2 regions of the Corynebacterium tuingiense genome follow, and region 2 is predicted to be linked to the other one. Evidence: predicted binding sites of a transcription regulator. Region 2 holds the regulator's gene; the other holds the start of a gene.
What was found. Region 2 encodes LexA, which represses DNA repair genes until DNA is damaged. Its sites were predicted from a motif close to CGAACANNTGTTCG; they were not measured.
Positions count from the first base shown of each region.

Region 1: ACLI1T_RS00335 (HNH endonuclease signature motif containing protein) is a predicted target of LexA. The motif match lies at 2,070-2,083, and genes of this name have one in related genera.

Region 1 covers NZ_CP177101.1:65,548-73,701, forward strand. The annotation lists gene ACLI1T_RS00325 (hypothetical protein) at 1-187, opposite strand, end outside; gene ACLI1T_RS00330 (LURP-one-related/scramblase family protein) at 237-818, opposite strand; gene ACLI1T_RS00335 (HNH endonuclease signature motif containing protein) at 847-1,980, opposite strand; gene ACLI1T_RS00340 (heme transporter) at 2,208-2,549, shown strand; gene ACLI1T_RS00345 (hypothetical protein) at 2,549-3,379, shown strand; gene ACLI1T_RS00350 (CHY zinc finger protein) at 3,357-3,662, shown strand; gene ACLI1T_RS00355 (M20/M25/M40 family metallo-hydrolase) at 3,679-4,986, opposite strand; gene bioB (biotin synthase BioB) at 5,064-6,044, shown strand; gene ACLI1T_RS00365 (hypothetical protein) at 6,044-6,307, shown strand; gene ACLI1T_RS00370 (ATP-binding protein) at 6,528-7,649, shown strand; gene ACLI1T_RS00375 (Sir2 family NAD-dependent protein deacetylase) at 7,660-8,154, shown strand, end outside.
Region 2 covers NZ_CP177101.1:1,449,278-1,457,431, reverse strand. The annotation lists gene ACLI1T_RS06935 (1-phosphofructokinase family hexose kinase) at 1-763, opposite strand, end outside; gene ptsP (phosphoenolpyruvate--protein phosphotransferase) at 973-2,661, shown strand; gene ACLI1T_RS06925 (DeoR/GlpR family DNA-binding transcription regulator) at 2,741-3,523, opposite strand; gene lexA (transcriptional repressor LexA) at 4,007-4,717, opposite strand; gene ACLI1T_RS06915 (hypothetical protein) at 4,969-5,373, shown strand; gene nrdR (transcriptional regulator NrdR) at 5,579-6,037, shown strand; gene hrpA (ATP-dependent RNA helicase HrpA) at 6,328-8,154, opposite strand, start outside.

The DNA of each region.
Region 1 (8,154 bases), 1.0 Mb from region 2:
TGGCCGCACTGCGAATCATCGTGGTGGGAACCGTAGCTGATGGGGTGAAGCCCAAAGCCCTTTCTACGATGGGATCGATAAATAGCTCTGCAATGCTTATCGGGTACATCATCGGGGCGCCTGTCGTGAGCGCCATAGGCCCGGCCGCGGCACTGGCCGTATCCGGGATTGGAACCTCCGTGCTCACAGTAGGACCGGTCCTGAAACACCGTTTGCAATGATGCCCATGTGCGCACCTAGTTGCTGTTTTTCTTTTTCTTCGTGCGCAGCATATCCATGCTCATTACGGCGCCGATGATGGCGGCGTGCTGCTGCTCGTTGAGGTCTGGCGCGATCCGCAGGAGATACGTGTTTTTACCCATGAAGTAGTTGCCCATGCCGGTCCACTTATTGGAGACATCGGCAAGCTGGTGATCCTGGGAGGTGATGGTGAGGTTCCAATCCCAGAAATCGCCGTGCACTTCGACGTCGGCAAAGCCCTCCATTGTTAATTCCATCTTCGTTTTGAACATGGAGAAGCGCTTGGTGATAACGGCCATGGGCTGTTCAATTCCCGGTAGGTGTACTTTGTAGGTATCCCTCAAAAAATTCGCCGGATCCGAGATTGTCATGACTGTTTGTTGGGGGTTGCCTTCGGCATCCGTGAGCGCGACCTCCAAGCTGCGGGAGGGTTTAAACACCATCTCCTTAAGGCTGGTGGATTGCACAATGGTGCCCACTGGGGTCCCGTTGACATCAGAAATCATGAATCGATCTTTGAGGAGGGACTTGGTTTGGGAAATAACCAGCTCGTCGAGCGTGAATAATTTTTGCATCATGCCAGCCAATGTATGGCAGTGGGCGTTTTTAATCCTCCTCCCTAGGGGTGGTTTTTGCTTCTTCCTGTGCTTCGTGGGCCTCTTCGTAGGCTCGCACGCGGTGGGCGGTCATGGTTCGTGCAAAAGTTTGCACCCAATTCTTATTCTTTTCCGCTAGTGGGCCGGAGGGCTCGGTGACGGTCCAGGTGCCGTCCTCGAAGAGCCAAATAATGTCCCGGGTGTGTGGGTCCATGACGTAGAAGACGCGGCCATCGGTCTTTATGTTGTGGTGGTGCTGGCACAGGCAGGCAAGGTTTGCGGGCGTCGTCGGCCCGCCATCCGCGTGGTTGATGCGGTGATCCTTCTGGCACACCGTGGCAGGGCGGTTGCAGCCAGGGTAGCGGCAGGTGCCGTCGAATCCTTCGAGGTAGGCTGCCATATCCGGTGGGGTGACGTATCCCTTAACCTCCTTATCCGGGTTCATGTCCCGGATCTTGGAGTAGGGCAGCGCGTTGGAGCGCGCCGGGTCGAGCCACCCAACGGATTCAATGAATGCGGGGGAGTTGGGGACATCGGTTGCCTTGTAGGCATTCAGGATGACCTGGGGCGCTTCGGTATTGCCGGTGAGGAGGGAAATGGCGGCATCGGCAAGCGAGCAATCCAGCTTGAGCGCAGTCTCCTTGATGCACTTATCTACGCACGCCATTACCGAAGGCTCCGCGCTCAGCGTCATTGCTGCGGTATTGTTTCCCCAATTCTCCATGGTGTAGCGCGGCTGGGTCGGCCCCTTTTTGACCGCAAGGGTGTCATCTTCAAGGTTGATGAGCTCATTAATCTTCCTTTTAATCTGCGCTTGCGTCCGCATGGACTGGTTGGCGCGGGTGGGGGTGAGGTAGGCGGTGAGCTGCTCATCGATGCGCGCGACTACCTCCGGGGTCGGGTTGCCCAGGCGGTTGAGGGATTTATTGATGGCAATGAGGCGGTCTAAATCTAAGTGGTAGAGCTGGTGCTGCAGTTCTTTCAGCTGGGGCAGCTCTTCTAGGCGGTACAGGGCCATTAGGATATGGCCGATTCGCCCTTCATTAACTCCGGTGGTGCGGTAGAGGGATTGGGTTACTAATTCGAAATCAGAATCGAGATCAGGGATCTGTTCAGTCCAGAACTCATATTCGGCCTTTCGCATTTCAAAAGCTAAGCGTGTAGTGGGGTCTTTGGTGTTGGTCGTGGAAAAGTAGGGATCTTCCATGGCGCTTAAAACCTAAATTTGTATTGTGAACGTGTGTACGAAAAACACTATAGAACACCCGCCGGACATTCGCCTGTTTTAACGCGTTTTCGCAGGTAGGACTGCATATTCTTCGGTCAGGATAACCAGCTTAAAAGCAAATTATGTGCTAGCTTGAGGAAGGTATGAGTCAGGAGCAGGAAACGCAGGAAGAACCCGGCCGCGCGTGGTGGCAGTGGTGGGCACCCTTGGCAATGATCGCTGTCTTCTTGGTGCTCCCGCCGGCGATTTACCAGGCGGTTTCCGGCACGGTATTGCTCGGCATCATGGGTGGGCTTACCGTGCTTATTGCTCTTATCGATGCCACCACATTCCGCTACTCATGGACCATCTTCTGGGTTGCGGGCATCGCCTATTTCGCAGCCATGGCGATGTACTTCAACGAGGGGACATGGATTTACCTGCCGGTAGTGGTCCTTTTGGCGTTGGGAGCTAGCAAATTGGGCGCCAAGTTGAGGAAGCGCTGATGGAAATCTGGCGGTTGGATCACCCTGAGGCTGGCCTGCTCGAGGTTGAGCGCGGCTACGATGCCGAGTTCGCTGAGCAGGGCGAATGGCCCAAGGAGCCGAAGGAATTTACGCCGGTGCTTGGCGATGCCCCCTTTATCCACCGCATCCAGCTCTGGCGCAAGAATCCTGCACCCCGCATGCAGATCGTGGTCAATGGCGAGGTTCGCAGCCGGCACGACAAGCCGCGTGGCGGCCGTTATTCATTGCAGAAGAATCTGGAAAACGATCTCTCATTCAGTGAGAATAGTGCGCCGCTGACTAAGCCTTATGTAGATATCCAAGCCACGCCCTTCGGGGAGATACAGGATGTCTACTACCGCGATGGGGAGGAGGCCGTGGCCTTTGATCCGCCGCCGGGCTCCTTGGGTGAAAAGCGGCGCCGGGCAATGGAAGAAAGCCCCTTCAAGCGCGTGCTGTATCCACTGCTCGGTGGGCTGGGGAAGTCCGGGTGGGCCATCGCGATGATTGTTTTGGCTCCTATTATTAGCCGCATCCTCTCGCGCTTGCTGCCGGATTGGGAGCTGCCAGATGTAGATTTCCCAGAGATTTACCTTCCGCTGCCAAATTTGCCGAACCTGCCGGAGCCACCGCAGATTACCTTGCCCGCGCCGCAGTTTGCGGTGCACTTTGTACCTCCGGAATGGGTGGTTTTCCTTATGGATTACAGCAGGGTGTGGATGCCTATAGTTATTGCCATTGCCTTTGGGGTGATGGCGGTGCGCAATGCAAAGAAGTCGGAGGCGAAGAAGAAGGAGTGGCAGAACCATGAAGATTCGCGGCGCGATTGATGCGGAGGGCCGGTGCAAGCATTGGCATTCCCCGCTCGACGTGGTGGCCAATAAGTGCGCGACCTGCGGCGAGTACTTCGCGTGCGCGCTGTGCCATGCGGAGCTGACGGATCATGAGTTTGGGCCCATGCTTGTCGATGCCCCCGCTGCCCTCTGCGGTTCCTGTGGCCTCGAGATGGATTACCGGCTGTATTCCTCTGTCGAGGCATGCCCGAAGTGTGGGCATATGTTTAATCCCGGCTGCAGTGCGCATGCCGGGATCTATTTTCAGGTCACCGCGTAAAAGCGAGGGGAGAGTGCTACTGGTTCAGACCCAAAAAGCGGTTGACCAAGCTGTGGTAGGCGCGCACGGTGAGATCTAGGTCCTCGAGGTAGAGGTGCTCATCGTGGCTGTGTAATTGCGAGTTGGCGCTGGCCATATCGCGGCCCTCGGCGTGCATCGCAAAGCCATAGGCATTGCCGCCCTTGCGGCGGGCGAAGCGGAGGTCGGAACCACCGGTGGCGTGGACGGGGACGACGTCTTTATTGGGGAAGAACTCTTTGGCGGTGGCCTCAATGGTGCGCCAGAGCTCGGTATCGGTGGAGGACTGGGTGGCGTTTTCGGTAATGAGGTGTTCGATTTCTACCTCATCGGCAAGATCGCCCAGTGCGCTGCGGAGGAAATCGTCCAAGTCTTCCTGGGTTTGCCCAGGGAAGGGGCGGATATCCATCTCAAGGTAGGCGTGGGAAGGCAGCACATTGATGGCCCCGCCGGCACGCAGGACGGTCTCGGCGATGGTGGTGTGGCTAAAGGCGTGGGCGTAGGCATCGAGGTTGCCGAACTTGGTGTAGTCACCGGTGCCATCGATAAGCTCTTTTTCGGTCTCAGGATCGAACTTGAAGGTGCGGACGAAGCCCTCCCAGATCTCGTTGGAGGCTGTGGGTGGCTCGGCCTCGGCGATGCGGCGGGCGACCTCGCCAATCTTTACGATGGCAAAGTCCTTGCCGTAGGGCGTTGAGCCGTGCCCGGCATCGCCGGTGACGTGGAGGCGGCGCTGACCGGCGCCCTTTTCGCCCACGTTGAAGCCCACCGCGCCGGGCAGGTGGCTACCGCCGGTCTCGGAGAGGCAGTTCTTCCAGGAGAAGGCATCGGGGTGGTTTTCTGCCATCCACCGCACGCCCAAGCCACCGCGGGCCTCTTCATCGGCCATGCCCACGAAGGCAAGCGTTCCGCCGGGGTTGCCGGCGCGCGCTACCTCGCGGGTGACGGCTGCCATGGTGGCGGTAATAAAGAGCATGTCTACGGAACCGCGGCCGTAGAGCTTGCCGTCTTCAATGAGGGCCTCGAAGGGCGGCTTGGTCCACTTGGGCTCGTCGACGGGAACGACATCGGTATGCCCCATAAGGGTGAGGGGCTCCTTGGCGGGATCGCCGGGAACGGTGACCACGATGGACACGCGGCCGGGGTGGGATTCAAAGCGCTCGATGGAGACGTCTTCACCGGCAAAGAAGTTCTCTAGCGTATCGGCATTGCGCACCTCAAAGCCGGAATCCGGGGTGAGGTCGTTCACGCAAGCATTGCGGATGAGTTCTTGGAGGAGCTCGAGGGTGTCATCGTAAAGCGTCATGCCCCTTAGGGTAATCCCGCGAAAAAAATTTTGTGATTTTGGCCAAAGTTGAACGGCGTTCAAGTATGGTTCACTGCATGAGCATCATCGACATCGCCCGTGAGAAAGCTCTGGAGCAAGGCAAAGGCCTTAACCAGGAAGAACTACTACAAGTACTGCAGGTTCCAGATTCCCAGCTGGAAGAAATTGCTGATATCGCCCACCAGACCCGCCTGAAGTGGTGCGGCCCGGACGTATCGGTGGAAGGCATTATCTCCATCAAGACTGGTGGTTGCCCAGAAGATTGCCACTTCTGCTCCCAGTCCGGCCTTTTTGAGTCCCCCGTGCGTGCAGTGCGCCTGAACATCCCTGAACTGGTGGAGGCGGCACAGAAGACCGCCAAGACCGGCGCCACCGAATTCTGCATCGTCGCCGCGGTGAAGTCCCCGGATGACCGCCTGCTGGACCAGGTGGGCGAGGCCATCGCCGCCATTAACGATGCCGTTGACATCGAGATTTCCTGCTCCCTGGGCACCCTGACCCGCGAGCAGGCACAGCGCCTGAAGGACATGGGCGCACAGCGCTACAACCACAACCTGGAGACCTCCCGCTCCTACTTCCCCAACGTGGTCACCACCCACACCTGGGAAGAGCGCAAGAAGACCCTGGACTACGTGCGCGAGGTAGGCATGGAAGTCTGCTGTGGCGGCATCATCGGCATGGGCGAGTCCCTGGAGCAGCGCGCCGAGTTCGCAGCCCAGCTGGCAGAGATCGATCCGTGCGAGGTTCCGATGAACTTCCTCGACCCTCGCCCGGGCACCCCGTTCGCTGACCGTCCGCTGGTTCCGCTGGGTGAGGGCCTGCGCGCCGTTGCTGCATTCCGCTTGGCGATGCCCTCCACCACCCTCCGCTTCGCTGGCGGCCGCGAGCTTTCGCTTGGCGATGACGGCACCGAGCGCGGTTTGCTCGGCGGCATCAACGCCATCATTGCCGGCAACTACTTGACCACCTTGGGTCAGGAAATCGAAAAGGATGTGGACATGCTGGGCCGCATCGATCTCCCGATCAAGGCTCTGTAGTGTCCGAGCCGAACTCTGAGTTGGCAACCGCCGTCCTGGCCGGGGACGAGCCAATTTTCCACCCCAATACCGGCAAGCCGATCGAAGAGGTCTTCACGCTACACCCCGCTGCAGCCGCCGGCCTCGACGTGCCGCGCTACTGCCAGATCTGTGGCCGCCGCATGGTGGCCCAGGTGCGCCCCGATGGCTGGCACACTAAGTGCTCGCGTCACGGGGAGCTAGATTCTGAGTGGTTATACGTAGAGCAGCTACCAGAGAGTTAGCACTACCAAGATAAGGAGCCGCTGCCGCAAGGCAGGCGGCTCTTTTTTCTATTGAAAAACAGCCGTGAACTGCGGGTAGGTAATCCTACTTGCGAAATTTGGTGCGTCCTACTTTAGAGATTTGGTACTCTCTACTTTAGAGATTTGGTGCGTCCTACTTGCGAAATTTGGTAAATTTATGTTTGTTCCTCGGCAGCTCAGTGGATCTATAACGCAGTTAATGAAATGGTTTCCAGTTGTCAGCGTGACGGGGCCGCGGCAGTCTGGGAAGTCGACTCTTCTGAGAGAAATGTTTCCGGACTTGTCATACCTCAATCTTGAGGATCCAAGTATTCGAAGGGTGGCACAAGAAGATCCTGTGGGTTTCCTTTCGAGCCAAAGTGGACCGTTGATTATAGATGAGGCTCAATATGCACCGGACCTGTTTTCCGTTGTCCAACTTCGCTCGGATGAAGTGGGAAGCCCTGGGCAATATATCTTATCCGGATCGCAAAATTTCTTGCTTATGGAATCCATAACGCAATCGCTGGCGGGCCGCGTTGGGATCAGTCATTTGTTGCCCTTCGGCCTCATGGAAGCTCGCTCTATATCAGCTGATCTGACCGTTGATGAATTTATGGTTCGTGGTGGATATCCGCGCTTGTACCAGGCTCAAATTCCTCCGGAAATCTATTTTGAAAACTACGTGCAGACTTATCTCCAACGGGATGTGAGTGGGTTACTCAATGTTCGGAATAGTGATAGCTTTTGGCGATTCATTAAGGTCTGTGCGCTGCAAGCTGGAAACTTAATTAACTATTCCGCAATCGCAAATGAGATTGATGTTTCTTTCCAGACGGTAAAAAATTGGGTCTCAATTCTGGAGTCTAGTTTCATCATATTTTCTTTACCCAGCCACCATTCCAATCCCCGGAAGGTGCTTACTAAGACCGCGAAGTTGTATTTCTATGATACTGGCCTGTTGTGCCACCTTCTTGGTATTTCTTCACCAGAAGAACTTTCTGTGCATCCACAGTCAGGTGCAGTGTGTGAAAATATGGTGGTAGCAGAAACCATGAAAACGCATATTCACTCTGGTCGCAAGCCGGATCTACGGTTCTATCGGGATAGTTCTAAAAGAGAAATCGACCTATTGGATTTTACGGGCGGCGATCCTAAGGCTTATGAAATCAAGGCATCGCAGACCTATCATTCCAAATACACGCGTCATCTCGCGACTGTAGGTGAAGAGCTGGAGATCAAACCCGCAAACCGCACAGTGCTATACCGCGGCCAGCATTCCTTCGAAGCGAATGGTGCGCAGGTAGTCCCCGTTGAGCAGTACTTGAAGGCGCTTGATTAGATTGGTGGGTATGGATCCCGCTGTAGCCCATGCTCATCAGTCCGCGCTGCGATCGATTGCGCGTGTCGTGGAGGAGACGGCGCCGCGCACGGAGGCGGGCAAGGCATTGGGGGACATCGCCAAGCAGCTGCGAGAAGGGCCGGTGATGGTGCTGACGGGGGCGGGGGTATCGACGGAATCGGGGGTGCCGGATTATCGCGGACCGCGGGGCTCGCTGAGCAGGCACCGGCCGATGACGTATCAGGAATTTCGCCATGATCCGGCCGCTAGCCATAGGTATTGGGCGCGCAGTTTTGTGGGCTGGCGCGTGATGGATTCCGCGGCGCCGAATCGCACGCATTATGCGCTCGTGGAGTTGGAGCGCGCCGGGCTGGTTAATGGTGTGGTCACCCAAAACGTGGATGGCCTGCATAAACGGGCGGGTACGGAGAGGTTGGTGACGCTGCACGGTGATATGGAAACCGTGGTGTGCCTGCTGTGTGGTCACCATGAGGATCGCGGGCAC
Region 2 (8,154 bases):
GAGGCGGGGTGGCAGCCCATGCGCCTTTTGCGCTTACCAGCACGGCGCCGGCGCCGCCGAGGGTGACGAGCACTTCCTTGATGCCGCGCCCCACGACATCCCTCGCGGCCTCCACGACCGGGCTATAATCCCCGGCCGCAGCGGCGCGCTCGAGGGCGAGGCCATCCTGGCCGGTTAGCTGCCCTAATTCGAAGCCGTTGGGTTTGATGAGATCCGGGGCTGCGGTAGCGAGCTGCATGGCGATGGCCTTCATCGGAGCATCGGAGGTATCCACGGCGATGCGCGCCTGCGGGGCGGCATTGCGGATCTCCTTGATGAGGTCGGTATACCAGCCAGCGTCTACGCCCTTGGGCAGCGATCCGGCAAGGGCTACCCAATCGGCGGATTGGGCATGACGGGTAAGGGTGGCGATGAGGTGGTTTTGGGTGGCATCGGAAAGCAGCGGGCCCGGGCCGTTGACCTTGGTGGTCGTGCCATCTGGCTCGGTGATGGTGGTATTGACGCGCACGCCGCCATCCATGTCCACGTTGGCGTAGGGGAGGTCGACGTCGTGGATGAGGTTGATGAACGGATCGGCCGCGCGGGCAGGGAAGAGGGCTAGGGTTTCTTTCCCGGCGAGGTGAACCGCGTGGGCGACGTTGACGCCTTTGCCGCCGGCGACCTGGGTAACACTGGCGGCGCGGTGGACATCGCCTGAGGTCAGTTGCTGATTGAGCGCCAGGGTGGCGTCAATGCTTGGGTTTGGGGTGAGCGTGAGGAGCATCGAGAACTTATCCCTTTCGCAGTGTGCGTATATTGGGGGCCACACGCAGTCGGTCCGATTGGAACTCGCGCTTAAGCCCGCCGTTAATGTTTATTCTTGCCCGATTGTGTTGGAAAATCAATAGAAACCGTGTGGCATACATTGCATTTCTGTTGGATTTGTGATGATCTGGAAATAAATAAGCCGCTATCTTCGAAGGAAGTATCGCCATGGAAAATACGCTTCAGTCTACTGTTAAAGGAACCGGCGTTGTCGCTGGAGTTGCCTATGCAGAAGCCATCTGGGTGCGCCCTCGCCCAGACCTGCCCACTGAAGGAAGTATTGACCAGGAGGCCAGCAGCGAAGCCGAATACGATCGCTTCCTCGAGGCAGTCGATGTCGTTGCCAGCCGCTTGGAAAACCGTGCCGCAGCTGCCGAGGGCCAAGCCTCGGAAGTATTGACGGCGACAGCCGGCATGGTCAAGGACCGCGGGTGGCACAAGGCCGTGCGCAAAAACATCCGTTCCGGCAAGAATGCCGAGTTCGCTACGGTGGGAGCCACGGACAAGTTTGTCACCATGTTTGAGGCGGCCGGCGGCGTTATGGCTGAGCGCACCACCGATCTGAAGGACGTGCGCGACCGCGTCATCGCCCAGCTGCGCGGCGAGCAGGAGCCCGGTTTGCCCATGGTGGAGGGCCAAGCGGTACTTTTTGCCGATGACCTCGCGCCTGCCGATACAGCCACCCTGGATACCGCGCATATCCGTGCGCTCGTTACCGAGTTGGGCGGGCCCACCAGCCATACCGCGATCATCGCTCGCCAGCTCGATATTCCGTGCATCGTTGCCGTGGGAAACAAGCTGCGCGAGATTGAAAGCGGCACGCTCGTCTTCGTCGACGGTGCGCTTGGAACCGTGACGCTGGGCGCGGACGAGGCAGAATCCACCAAGGCGGTCGAAGAATATCGCGAGCGCGCCGCCCGCGTTGCCGAATGGACTGGACCAGCGCAAACCAAGGACGGCCACCGCGTGCAGCTTTTGGCCAACGTGGCCGACGGCAACGCCGCCCGCATTGCCTCCGACTCGCAGGCAGAGGGGATTGGCCTCTACCGCACGGAGCTGTCGTTTCTGTCCGCGAGCGAGGAGCCTTCCGTTGACGAGCAGGCAAAGATCTACAGCAAGGTCTTTAACGCCTACCCCGATTCCAAGGTCGTGGTGCGCACCTTGGACGCTGGCTCCGATAAGCCGATTTCTTATGCCACGTTGTCCTCGGAAGAGAACCCGGCGTTGGGTGTACGCGGTCTGCGCATTGCCCGCGATAACGAGTCCCTGTTAACCCGCCAGCTGGACGCCATCGCCCAGGCCGCGGAGTCCCGCGGCGGCGATGCCGAGACTTGGGTCATGGCACCGATGGTGGCGACGTCGAAGGAAGCCCAGTGGTTTGCGGAGCTGTGCCGGGAGCGCGGCCTGACCGCGGGCGCGATGATTGAGGTGCCCGCAGCAGCGCTGATGGCAGATAAGATCATGCCGCATCTGGACTTCGTTTCCATCGGCACCAATGACCTCACCCAGTACACGATGGCCGCTGACCGCCTGTCGCCGCAGCTGGCGTACCTCACCGACCCGTGGCAGCCGGCCGTGCTGCGGCTTATCCAGCACACCTGCATCGCCGGACACGAATACAACGTACCGGTTGGCGTGTGTGGTGAGGCCGCGGCCGATCCGCTATTGGCCTGCGTATTGACCGGCCTTGGCGTCAACTCCTTGTCGGCGGCGTCGACCGCAGTCGCCGGCGTTGGTGCCCAATTGGCCGAGCTGACCTTCGATCAGTGCCAGCAGCTTGCCGATGCCGCCCTCAACTCCGAAGGCCCCTCCGCCGCCCGTGCCGCAGCGATGGAGCAGATAGAAAAGTTCAACTAGCGGCATAAGGTTTCGCCCTCCCTACCTCGGTTGGAAATGGCACCGGGGTAGGGAGGGCGAAGTCGTGCGCGTAATGGAGCTATTCGCTGGCGAGCACGACATCGATTTCTCGCTCGCGCAGGGCATCGACGAAGGATTCCGGTGCGCCGGAATCGGTGATGACGACATCGATATCGGCAATGGAGGCGAAGCTCACCAAGTAGTCGTTTCCCAATTTGCTGGAATCACACATGACCACGACCTTGTGGGCATTTGTGACGAAGGCGGATTTGATGGCTGCTTCTTGGGAATCGGCCGTCGACAAGCCGTGATCGAGGGTCAGGGCATTGGTGCCGATGAAGGCGACATCGGCACGCATGAGCGCCATGGTGCGCAGGGCGGTATCGCCGACGACGGCCTGGGTGATAGCGCGTACGGTGCCGCCGAGGAGCTGGACATCGGGGACGCCGCTATTGGCTAGCGACAGTGCGATGGGCAGGCTATTGGAGACGATATTGAACTGCGCTTGCGGGTATTGCTGGCTAATGAGCTCGGCAAAGGTATTAATCGTGGTGCCGGCGTCCAGGAATATGCTGCCGCCGCCAGGGGGAAGGAAGTCGAGCGCGGCGTGCGCGATGGCGGCCTTGGCCCCAGATGCGGAACGCTGGCGGGTATCAAGCGTGAGCTCCGCGGTCTGGAACGCTTGCGAAGCAACGGCGCCACCGTGAACGCGGTGGACAACGCCCTCTCGATCCAGTACGGCCAAGTCGCGGCGGATGGTTTCGGCAGTCACGTCGAAACGCTCTGATAAATCGGTGACGTTGACGCGACCCTCGACAGCAGTTTGGGACGCGATTTGGCGGCGTCGCTCCTCTGCGTACACGGATCCTCCTTGCTCCTCGCCTTCGGCCGAGCGTGAACTCTATTTGCGAATGCACGCGCGCGGTGAAAGCTAAATCATGTGGGGTTTCTCCCTCCATTGTGTCAAAATTCGGCGGTAATCGGACGAAAACAAAAATCCAGATTTGTTCCGTTGTCTGGTTTGAACAAAAATTGCTGGTCAGTAAGTTCTAATTCCCCTAGATGAAAGTCGGCCCTGTTAGCGCTTTACTTACGGATCCGTTATTTTGGGGGTGCTTTATCAATAGGCCCCGCGCGCTTAAGTTGGCTTTTTGGGGCGCGCTTGCGAGGCAGAAAGGCGTGGAATGCGTTAAAACTCGAACGGCCCTGCTCCCCAAGCAAGGGAACAGGGCAGCGTACGACGTGCAAAGAGCGGGTTTCAAGAAAGCGGGCGCAGAGTGCAGGCGGCGACAAGAACTGCAGGCGAAAACTCGCGTGCGGCTTGGTTAAAGTAGCTTGCCGAGGCCTAGAGCTTGCGGAACACGGATACCACCTTTCCCATAATCTCTGCATCATCGCCGTTGATGGGCGGATAGGCATCGTTGTGCGGAAGGAGCCAAACGCCAGAGGAGTCGCGGTGGAATTCCTTGACGGTGGCCTCGGAGCCATCGAGAAGCGCGGCGACAAACTCGCCTTCCTCAGCCACTGACTGTGACCGGATGATGACCCAGTCGCCGTTGAGGATGCCGGCATCCTGCATGGAATCGCCCACAACCTGCAACATATAAAGCTCGCCTCCGCCGACGACCTCGTCTGGCATGGGGAAATACGTGTCGATATTTTCCTCTGCGGTGATCGGTGCACCGGCAGCAATGCGTCCCACGACGGGAATATAAGCTACGGCAGCGGACTCTTCAGCGCTGCGGGCAGAGGTATCGGTGGCCTCTTTAGATTTACGCCCCGGTTTCTTTTCGCCGTCGTCAGTATTGAGGTGACGCACATCGACCGCGCGTGGCTTATTAGGATCGCGGCGCAAGAAACCCTTTTCTTCAAGCTGCTTGAGCTGATAGGCCACGGACGAAGTGGATTGCAGGCCTGCGGCATCGCCGATTTCGCGGATGCTGGGTGGGTATCCGCGTAGCATCACCGCATCGCTGATGACGTTAAGGATGCGGCGTTGCCTTTCGGAAAGGGAAGCGTAATCGTTCTTTGCATTGCTTGCTTTTTTGCGGCCCATGTGCGGCTCCTAGCTAGGGGTCTGAGATTCTGCGGTCGTAGCTTGAAAAGGGACTGGGTGGCAGCTGCGTGCCATAACCCATTTGTAGCACGAAAAGTACAGGCGTTCGAGATTTGCGCCGAAAACTGGACAGGTTTTCGAAAGGGTGCTATAAATCGAACATAGAATCAATCTCGAACACAGGAGCGACATTGTGCTCCTGTCGTGTCAAGGGGCCGCTTTAGACTTATTGCGGTCGTCGAAAGGAAAAAATGTCTCAACTACTTAACTCTCGCAATAACATGGTTAAACAGCACTCGGCACGTCCACAGATCGTACCTTCAGCCGCCATCTGGGATATCGATGATCGTAGGTGGGGTGCGCAGCATCCCCGCTCTGGAATAGAAAAAATTAGGACGCTAGATTCTGAATATCGAACGAATCCTAAAGAGGATTCGAATATGTGGACTGACGAATATTCGCTGCTTAATGTGGCAAACAACGCGATTGAAAAAGACGATACACAGAGTTCACGCAAAAACTACCTGCTTGGTGCTGTGTTCGGCGCTGCGGTATTTTTTGGCACGGTCGTCGGTGGATTGATGGGCACGAGCGCTGAGGCACCGACTGAACCTGGTACTTCGGTACAGCAAGTAGAAGCAGCGATCGTTAAGTAATGCATCTAGTACTTAAGCGGGCGCTGGGAAGGCTCTAGGTTGGGCGTCTTATCTGCCATCAGCTTGCCTCCTAGGGCAGGGGTGACCTTGCTCGCTTAAGGAGGCAGGCATGCGGGCAGCACGAGTCTGGAGTAGCGGCGTCCGATTCTTGGCTTGGCCTCGGGAGTAAACTAAGCCGAGAAGCTAAATTAGCGAAAGGACTAGTGTGTACTGCCCGTTTTGCCATAACGAACAATCCCGCGTTATCGACTCTCGCGTGGTAGATGCAGGCGCATCGATACGGCGGCGTCGCGAGTGTGCTTCGTGTAAAGGGCGTTTTACCACTGTGGAAAAAGCTGTACTGCTGGTCGTTAAGAGAAATGGCCTTGCAGAACCATTTAGCCGGGATAAACTCATTCGGGGTGTCAGGCGCGCTTGCCAAGGCCGAGATGTTAGCGATGACGCCCTTAAAAAGTTGGCGCAAGAAGTTGAGGAAACCGTGCGGGGGCATGGGTCTTCACAGGTTAATGCCAACGAAATCGGGTTAGCGATCCTTGAGCCATTGCGTGACCTAGACGAGGTCGCATATCTGCGCTTCGCCTCGGTATATAAATCTTTCGAGAGCGCGGATGACTTTGAATCGGAGATTCGACTGATGCGGCGACGCGATCGCGGGGACCTTTAAACTGCGGGGGTTTAGGGCAGGCTCGAAGCAGCTTTAACTGGGGTTTTGGGCCCATGATTTTGGTGAGGCCGCCTAATTCTGACGTCACTGGCGGCCGAGAGAACAGATTTCCTTGTTGGTGACTGGCAGCGGTTTCTTGCCGACAGTGGTGCTTGGGCGCTAGCAGTGCTTGGGCAGCAGATGTGGCTGGGCAGCAGCTTTGGCTAGCTGGTGGGGTTTGGCCGGCCAACCAGCCAGCGATGGTGGGAGCGGAGCTCCCGGCGAGTGCCGGGAATGCGGTGATAGGAACGTCAGCGCAGCTTATCCACTGCCTTTTGGATTCTCCGCAGGGACACTGCGTGCGCCGTGCCGAGGCGCTGGGCAAATAGGGAGACCCGCAGTTCCTCGATCATCCAATGAATGTCCTTGACTTCGCGGGTCTTTTCGCGGCCCGCGGGGAGGTTTCGTAGGCGATTGGCCAGGTAGGCCTTGGCATTATCGACTTCCGCTTGGCGGTCCGCATCGCGATCCGGATCGAGCGACATGTCCTCTAGACGGATGCGCATTGCCTGGATGTAGCGGGGGAGATGTCGCAGGTGCGCGGCTCCGTGCACGGTGATGGCATTCGGCGGAAGAAGGAAATTAAGTTGCTTTTCCATATCGTCGATGGCGGGACCATCCCACTGGGAAAGCTCGGCGCGGAGGTTGGAGTACTCAGCTAGGCCTGGCGCGATCGAGACGATTGATTGTCGCACGCGGCCGGGAACCTGCGGTTTCACGGTATCCTTGAGCTCGGAAAACGCCTCTGGCGAGCGCACGGGGCCGCCGGCCTCGAGCATGAGGTCGCGGATTGCCGCTACGCGGGCGTCATTGACCAGCCCGTCGGCGCCGCCATGCGGATAAGAATCCACGGCGACGCGTTGCTGCAAGGGAAGCCCCTTGACCATTTGCGCGGTCGAGACGGAAATCTCGCGCATCAAAAGCGTGAGGGTGGTGGTGACCATGGCGGCATCGGCAGCCGCCTTGGTGGGGTGAACCTTAAGCTCAACGCCTTCCTTGGTGGCCACCAACGCTGGGTAGGCGGTGACCTCGTGGCCATCGACGGTGGTGGTGACGGTCTCGTCAACGGTGCCGAGGGTATCGTCGGTCCACTCGCTGACCGCGGTGGATTCGGCGGTGCGGCTTACCCGCGAGACGGATGATTTAATGTGGCCGGCCTGGCGCTCGCGCAGGGCGGCAAGGTCCCTATCAGAGTCGATGATGGTGCCACGCTTATCGATGGCCGCGTAGTTCATCCGCAAATGTTCCGGCAGCTTGTCCGGTTGGAAATCGGAGGCGTTGATGCCGTGGCCGCCGAGCTCGCGCAGGACATCGGCAAGCTGCTGGGTAAGGGGGCCTTCGAAGGGGATGAGGCGTTCCATGGCGCGCTCGGCAAATTCCGGCGCGGGCACGACGGTGCGCCGCAGAGCCTTGGGAAGGGAACGAATAAGCTCGTTGACGAGCTCGAACCGCAGGCCGGGGACGAGCCAATCGAAGCCCTCGGTATTGAGACCGGCAAGCATGGGAACGGGAACCATGACGGTGACGCCATCGAGGGGATCGCCGGGTTCGAATTTATAAGTCAGCTCGTAATCGATGGAGCCCTTGCGCCAGTGATCGGGAAAGGAGACTTCGGTGACGTCGTGGGAGTCATCGACAAGCGTGGCTGGATCGAAATTCAGCAGATCGGGTTCCTGGCGGCGCTTTTTCTTCCACCAAGAATCGAAATGCCGGCCCGTGGTGACCTTGTCTGGAATGCGCTGGTCATAGAAATCAAAGAGGGTATCCTCATCCACGATGAGACCGCGGCGGCGGGCCTTTTCCTCGTATTCTGCGGCCTCATCAAGGGCCTGCGCATTTGCCTTGAGGAAGTCGTGGTGCACGTTCCACTCGCCGGCAATAAGGGCGTTGCGGATGAACATATCGCGCGCAGCGACGGGATCCACGCGGTGGTAGGGCACGGTGCGATCCGCAACGATTGGCACGCCGTAGAGCGTGGATTTTTGGTGCGCGATGGCGGCCGCGCGCTTGCGGGACCACGTGGGATCGGAATAGTTGTGCTTGAGCAGGTCCGCGCCGAGCTTTTCCACCCACGCCGG